2 regions of the Paenibacillus sp. NPDC057934 genome follow, and region 1 is predicted to be linked to the other one. Evidence: riboswitches for the same ligand, from Rfam matches in the RefSeq annotation. Region 1 holds a riboswitch; the other holds the start of a gene.
The links. A riboswitch is a leader RNA that binds a small molecule or an ion and turns the genes downstream of it on or off. The one in region 1 is predicted to bind thiamine pyrophosphate.
Positions count from the first base shown of each region.

Region 2: it holds a riboswitch for thiamine pyrophosphate, as region 1 does, so the genes downstream of both, ACFVRY_RS01665 (ABC transporter ATP-binding protein) here and ACFVRY_RS11245 (ABC transporter substrate-binding protein) in region 1, are expected to answer to the same signal.

Region 1 is NZ_JBHVPB010000004.1:306,025-309,433, forward strand. It holds gene ACFVRY_RS11235 (ABC transporter permease) at 1-258, opposite strand, end outside; gene ACFVRY_RS11240 (MTH1187 family thiamine-binding protein) at 255-548, opposite strand; gene ACFVRY_RS11245 (ABC transporter substrate-binding protein) at 598-1,659, opposite strand; TPP riboswitch at 1,870-1,981, opposite strand; gene ACFVRY_RS11250 (Hpt domain-containing protein) at 2,119-2,475, shown strand; gene ACFVRY_RS11255 (hypothetical protein) at 2,482-3,409, opposite strand, start outside.
Region 2 is NZ_JBHVPB010000001.1:352,740-356,148, reverse strand. It holds gene ACFVRY_RS01675 (hypothetical protein) at 1-424, opposite strand, end outside; gene ACFVRY_RS01670 (hypothetical protein) at 717-1,205, opposite strand; TPP riboswitch at 1,311-1,417, shown strand; gene ACFVRY_RS01665 (ABC transporter ATP-binding protein) at 1,480-2,289, shown strand; gene ACFVRY_RS01660 (ABC transporter permease) at 2,270-3,046, shown strand; gene ACFVRY_RS01655 (ABC transporter substrate-binding protein) at 3,043-3,409, shown strand, end outside.

The DNA of each region.
Region 1 (3,409 bases):
AGGCATCAGGTGCAGTAGTAGCGCCACCGCAAGCCCTACGCCGGTACCGATGGGAAAGCCAATCAGCGTCAGCTTCAGTGTAGCCAGCGTATGGTCCCAGACGCCGGCTGGATTGCCAGCGAATTCATGACCGATATCACGGGGGCTGGGCAGAATCCATTTTTCAATATCAAAGAAAGATACCGCCAGCTGCCATACCGCTAAAAAGAAGACGACCGCCACAATGGGCGGCCATATCTGCTTCCAGGACGATCTCACGGCCGGTATTTCTCCGTCAGTTTGTCCATGCTGATTCCGTTCGGATTGTGGGCGATTTTGATCTGGGAGATCACGCTTGGGCTGCCGGCTTGGACCAGTGCTTCATGCATTTCGCGCACGATGTCCAGCAAGTCATTTAGTTCGCCTTCCATCGTCGTTTCGAGCGGGTTCACCTGATGCTTCACACTGGACTTCTGAATGACCTCGATCGCTTTATCCACATAAGGGATGGAATCCTCATTGTTAGGGGTTTTAGGGATAACTTGAATGCTTAGCAGTGTGTTAGCCAAAATGATCAATCCTCTCTCAATATAGTATGGTTAAATATGAATCCATTCATTACTGTGCTGCAGGCAGGAAATCATTCGTAAACGCCTTGCTGGTATCTACTGGTTGCTCAAGTAGCTTAAGGCCATACATCCAGTCAGCATAGTTTTTCCAGACCTCAGCTTTTTGTTCCCCCCAGCGCGGCGCATCATCCTGATATTTTGGACTGAGCCATTTCTGACTGGCCATCACAAGTTTCGGATCGAGATCAGGGACGGCTTTGATCAGAACGTTTGCAGCATCCTCTGGATGATCGATGGCGTATTTGTAGCCTTTGGAGGTCGCTTTAACGAAGGCTTTGACGATCTCGGGATGCTCGGTGATCTCTTTCTCGCTGGTGGTCAGCACAGGTGTGTAATAATCGAGCTGTGGTGCGTAGTCCTTTACATAGAGCATGTCGATGGGTTCTCCGCGCAGTTCAGCTTGAATACCGGTCCAGGCATAGAAAATCCAGGCGAAATCAATATCCCGCTTCACAGCTGTAAAAAAGTCGGCTTCGCCCATATTGATGATCTTTACCTTTTTCACATCGGCACCTTCCGGGTCCATGATAGCTTTGAGTGCTGCTTCTTCCACCGGGGAGCCCCAACCTCCGTATGTTTTTCCTTCAAAATCCTTCGGAGAGGTAATGCCCTTGCTCTTGGGGGCCGCAAAACCAGATGTATTATGCTGAATGATGGCGGCAAGCGAGACCAGCGGTACGCCTTGCAGACGGGCCAAAGTCAGGCCTTCCTGATATCCGATACCAAAAGCGGCTTCACCGGAAGTGACCATCGTGTCTGCACCAGCCGCGCCGGGTTGCACAATCTCAACATCCAGTCCTTCTTCCTTGTAATACCCAAGATCTCTTGCGACATATAACCCCGTGTGGTTCGTGTTCGGTGTCCAGTCGAGCGCGATCTTGACTTTGGTCAGTTCTTGCGATGTACCTGGCTTCCCGGTAGAGGCTCCGGTGTTTGTCTTGCCGGTTTCCTTGTTGCCTTCGGCAGAGTTGCTGTTATTGCTGCCGCATCCGGCAACGGCGATAACGAGCAGACAGGTCAGGCCCAGCATAAGCAGTTTCTTGACTCCCATGTTCTTCTCTCTCCTTTTGGTACCGGTTCTTCGCAGTGATTGCGTTAATTCCGGCGAATTCCCCGTCTTCACACCGTCATCTGCCACCTAAAGTACAGGCAGCGCGATTCAATTCCCCATGAATTGTGTTAATCGGAAATATACCATAAAAAAGCGTCCCGAAGATGAACGGGACGCGGCTTTGCGCAAGGATGGCATAGGCCTTAAAGCAGCCATGCTCAATTACGGTTCCTACGCTGGCATTATCCAGATCAGGTATAAGGGTCAGTATCTTGAGGGATACACTCTCAGCCGGCCAATCCCAGCCCCCCTGGTGCTATGAAGTTAACGGGTGATGCTTCTTGCTTACGGTGTAATTATAGACTCCCCTCTTTTCGTTGTCCAGCAGCTTTGTTGTTCATTTTGAAGTTGGAGGCGGAAGAGAGGGATAACATAAACTATTTAAGAGGTGGAATTATCATGCTAAATAAGCAATATTTAATCGATGAAGAGACGGTCGCTGGCATCAAAGCACTGGATGAAGATGGCGAAGGGTTGTTCGCCGGACTGATTGGAATGTTCAAGACCGATACGCCGCCGAGACTGGAGGCGCTTCGGTTAGCCTTGGACAGCAGCGATTCCGCGAGCATTGCCGGAATTGCCCATAGCCTGAAGTCAGGCAGCCTCAGCATTGGCGCAGGATACTTTGCTTCTCTGTGCGCAAGCATTGAGCAACAGGCCCGGCGGGGGGATCTAAATTCCCCACAGTCGTTAGATTCCCTGCTAGCCGCTGTTTTTACTGATACGTGTCGTGCATTGGAACAGCAGATAGAGTAACGAAGGCTAATTCTGATATTTGATTTTCTTCCGGCGGCGAGCCCGGATGCCGTTCCATATCTCCCGCACCGTCAAGACAACGCTGATCACAATGCCGCTGAAGGTCAGCACTAGCGCGAAATACTGGAATAGGGAATATTGCATCATTTTGCCCCAGTTAATGGTCCCTTCCAGATCATCAATCACTTGATTCATTCCGTATATACCGCTCACTACAGTGAAGACGGTCAGAATCATCAGCAGCATATCCCGCCGTTTCGACTGGTACTTCACTTGATACTGAAACAGATCATTCAGTGTCTGCTTCACCTCGTCGAATAGCGCATCGTTGCCATAAACTTTGCGGAGCTGGAAGAAAATCTCCCGACCTTGTGATTGGGAAATCAGCTCCAGAAAATAAAATTTGGCCGAGAATTTATTGATGAAGAAGATCAAATCCTCAATATCGTCATCATCCCGATTGATGCGGAGCCGGGAGTGCATATTCGCCAGCTTCAGCAGGACAATTTTGTGAAACATGCTAAGTAGCAGGCCATAATAATATTCTCCATACATTTGATTGGCAAGCTGTATGGCGAGCGGGCGTTCTGCCCGGCTGATGCAGCAGAAGGTCTGTTCATTAGTCATATAATACGTCTGGGGTCCCCAGCGGGTATAGGTATGCTCCTCGCAATATTGTTCAATGTAACCAGGATCGCTCGCGCTGATGTAGGGTTGACCCGCGGCATCCAGTCCATCAAGCTGGGAGGCACGGTAGCGCATACTCAAGGGAATATCGTCGGTAACTCCTTCCGGTTCCAAGCCATAAAAGGCTTGCACCAGCATACGTTCATCCACGAAAAAAGGCAGCGTTTCGAAATAAGCTCCGTTCAGCTCGGACTGGTCCAAAAACGGCTTCAGCCCTTCCGCCAGATAATTAAAGATAAAATCCTCT
Region 2 (3,409 bases), on a different contig from region 1:
AAATCGGCCAGGATAAATCAAAGTTGCCAACGACTACTGTCATCGCTTCAACAAAATAGATGTTATAAAAGCCTTCTTCTCGAGCAATCTGTTTTATAATATCCAGCAATTCATCACTTTCTTCTATTTTGAACACGTTCTCACGGCTATCCCGTCCTGCATTAATTGGGCACCTCTTAACAAATATCCGACCTGGGATGGTTTGTACACATCGGCGAAAGTAATCTACAAATTTAGATTCATTCCTGCTAATAAGCTCCGAGCCTAGTATCGACGCTGCTTCCTCTTCAGATAAGCGCTTAGCGTGTACATCTAATATTCCTATATATTTAAAAATAGAACCAGGATTGTCATACTCTTCAACATCCAATCTTCCGAATAAATCAAGGATATTCAACTTTTCTGCTTCAGATGCTTTTTGCACTTTATTACTCCTTATAGAGGTCTAACACCTCTTATTTCCTCTAAATATTTGTTACATTTATTACTTTTTTTGTTCTCAACCGCAAGAAACACAGACATTGGTATAGGTAGGAACACTAAAGTTATCACCCAAGTGGGGCGCTCTTGCACAATATTTAGCAACAACTGTATCGATGAAATTACGATAAACACTATCCAAATAAAAAAAATACTTGTAAAGTTGATTTCGCAGTCCTTTCTTTCATCTTGACGCTCCTTTCATTACAGCGTTGTTATCAGATACTACTAACAGTTTAGAGTAGCCCCGAGATATCTTCGTCTTCTGATCCTTCACCTAGTGGTAATGATGCTTTAAGTAATTCGCCTTGGTTATCCATTTGTCGCAAAAATGCATTCACAGTATCAACATCTATCCTTTGCACTATTATCATGTGTCCTATATGAATCCCTGGTAATTCTGGTGCTGCTAGTCTAGCAAAATACTGCTTTAACTTATCCGGTGTCGTAATGATGCACCAACGTTTTACTCGATCATTAAATGTTAATGTAATTTCAATGAATTCCATTGTTTCAACATCATCATCGAATTTCCAATCAGTCAATATAAGCACTTCTTCGTCATTAAAATAAAAGTAATACTTATTGATCCAAACTCTCCTACCTTGGTCTCCGACGATTCTGATCATTTCTTCTTTTTCATCTAATATTTTATATTTCTTCCCCTTAGTCAGTGCATGTTTATAACTACCGACACTACTACAGGTTGCTTTGTTTAATTCCAATGAGATCACCCTGGTTGAATGAATTTAATATGCCCTGCTATTTACAATACTATAAAATATGGTATATTTATAACCGAATTATGAAACTTGATAGCGATAAAAGTATTTTTTCACTAGGGGAGCCTGAATTGGCTGAGACGAATGCGGTAAGCTTCGGACCCTTGGAACCTGATCTGGATCATACCAGCGGAGGGAAGTGGAACTGAAATTCGGGTATTGCATGGCACTTCTTTTTGCAAACTTAAATTTTAGGCCCCTTTATTTCCGCCGGGAGATGAAGGGGTCTTTTTATCGTGCTAAGGAGGTTACGCGGATTACGGAAATCATCTCTGTACACAATTTATCTTACGCCTACGCCAAATCCGCAGATGCACCGGTACTCTCAGATATATCCTTAGCGGTTCACCAAGGTGAGTTCGTTTCCCTTGTTGGAACCAGCGGATGCGGAAAAAGCACGCTTTTCAAAATTATTGCCGGATTGCTTGAGCCAAGCAGCGGGGATCTGCGTCTTCACGGTGTTTCGGTTACCGCCAAGCGGTTGGGCCAGGTCGCTTATATGCCTCAGCAGGATCTGCTGCTACCCTGGAGGACGGTACTGGAGAATTGCCTGCTTCCTTGGGAAATCAAGCGGAGCCGTAGCAAAGCCGAGGTTACTAGTCATGTAATTGAATTGCTGGAGCGTTTAGGTCTAGCCGGTATTGAAAACTCGTTCCCCCATGAACTATCAGGCGGAATGCGGCAGCGGGTGGCTTTTCTTCGAACGCTCATTACGGGGGGCGACCTGTTGCTGCTAGACGAACCTTTTGGGGCCCTGGATCACATGACCAAGCGGGAAATGCATAGCTGGTTGCTGGAGATATTGGATGTGCTGGACAAGACGATTCTCTTCATTACGCATGATCTAGAAGAGGCTCTGCTGCTCAGTGACCGCATCTACCTCTTACCTGGACAGGCCGGAGGATACGTGGAAGAAATACTCGTGGATCTCCCTAGGCCCCGGCATAGCAAAATGAATTATGAACCGCGTTTTATAGAGCTGCGGGCTGAATTGGAGCGCAAATTGTATGACAACCCGGCTGTTTAGAAAAAACTTGCAGAATTACGGACCGTTTCTTCTTCTGCTGCTGTTTATTCTCGGTCTATGGGAGATGCTGGCGCGGACCGGAGTCCTTCCACCATTCATTCTCCCAGGTCCTCTGTCGATAGGAGCGTCTCTGTTCGAGAACAAGAACATATTGTTCGGGCTGCATTTACCCGCTACGTTACAAGAGGTACTGCTTGGCTACGCCTTGTCCGTTACCTGCGGCACCTTGCTGGGACTTGGCATGCACACGTGGCGTCCGCTGGAAAAGGCACTCTATCCCTTTATTATCATCAGCCAGACCATTCCACTCATCGCGCTGTCTCCTGTCTTTATTATGTGGTTCGGATACACACTGTGGAGTAAGGTGGCGGTAGTATTCTTGACTGCCTTTTTCCCAGTGGTGGTTGGAGCATATGACGGGTTACAGCAGAAGAATCACGCTTATGAGGACCTGCTCCGCACCATGGGCGCCAGCACCCGCCAAATTCTGCTCAAGATACGGATTCCGCTGGCTCTGCCCTCTTTCTTCTCCGGCCTCAAGCTGTCAATGGTCTACTGTGTGATCGGGGCGACGATTGGCGAATGGCTAGGTGGCAGCAAGGGACTTGGATATTTTAGCCGCAGGATGGCAGGAAACTTGCAGAGCAAGGAAATGTTTGCCGCAGTGGTCCTGCTATCCGCGATGGGCGTTGGTTTATTTCTGATTATCACTATGATCGAAAAGATTATTTTCAAGAAAAGAGGATTTCACAAATGATTACAAGACATCACAGTTTCAAAAAAATTGTTCCGCTGCTGCTACTTGCAGTAGTGACAGCATTGCTTACGAGTGGCTGCGGCGAAGCAGCAAAGTCAGGAGGCGCTGGTAGCAAAACCGGGGAAGACTCCGGTAAGCCGCATAAGCTTACGCTGATGCTGGACTGGTATCCGAATGCTGTTCATTCCTTCCTTTACGCTGCTCAGGAGAACGGATATTTTGCTGAGGAAGGACTTGATGTAGAGATTCAGATGCCTGCTGACAGCAATGATGCGCTGAAGCTCGTAGCTGCGGGCAAGATTGATCTTGCGCTGAGTTACCAGCCACAGGTGCTGATGGCACGCGGGGAACAGATCCCTGTCC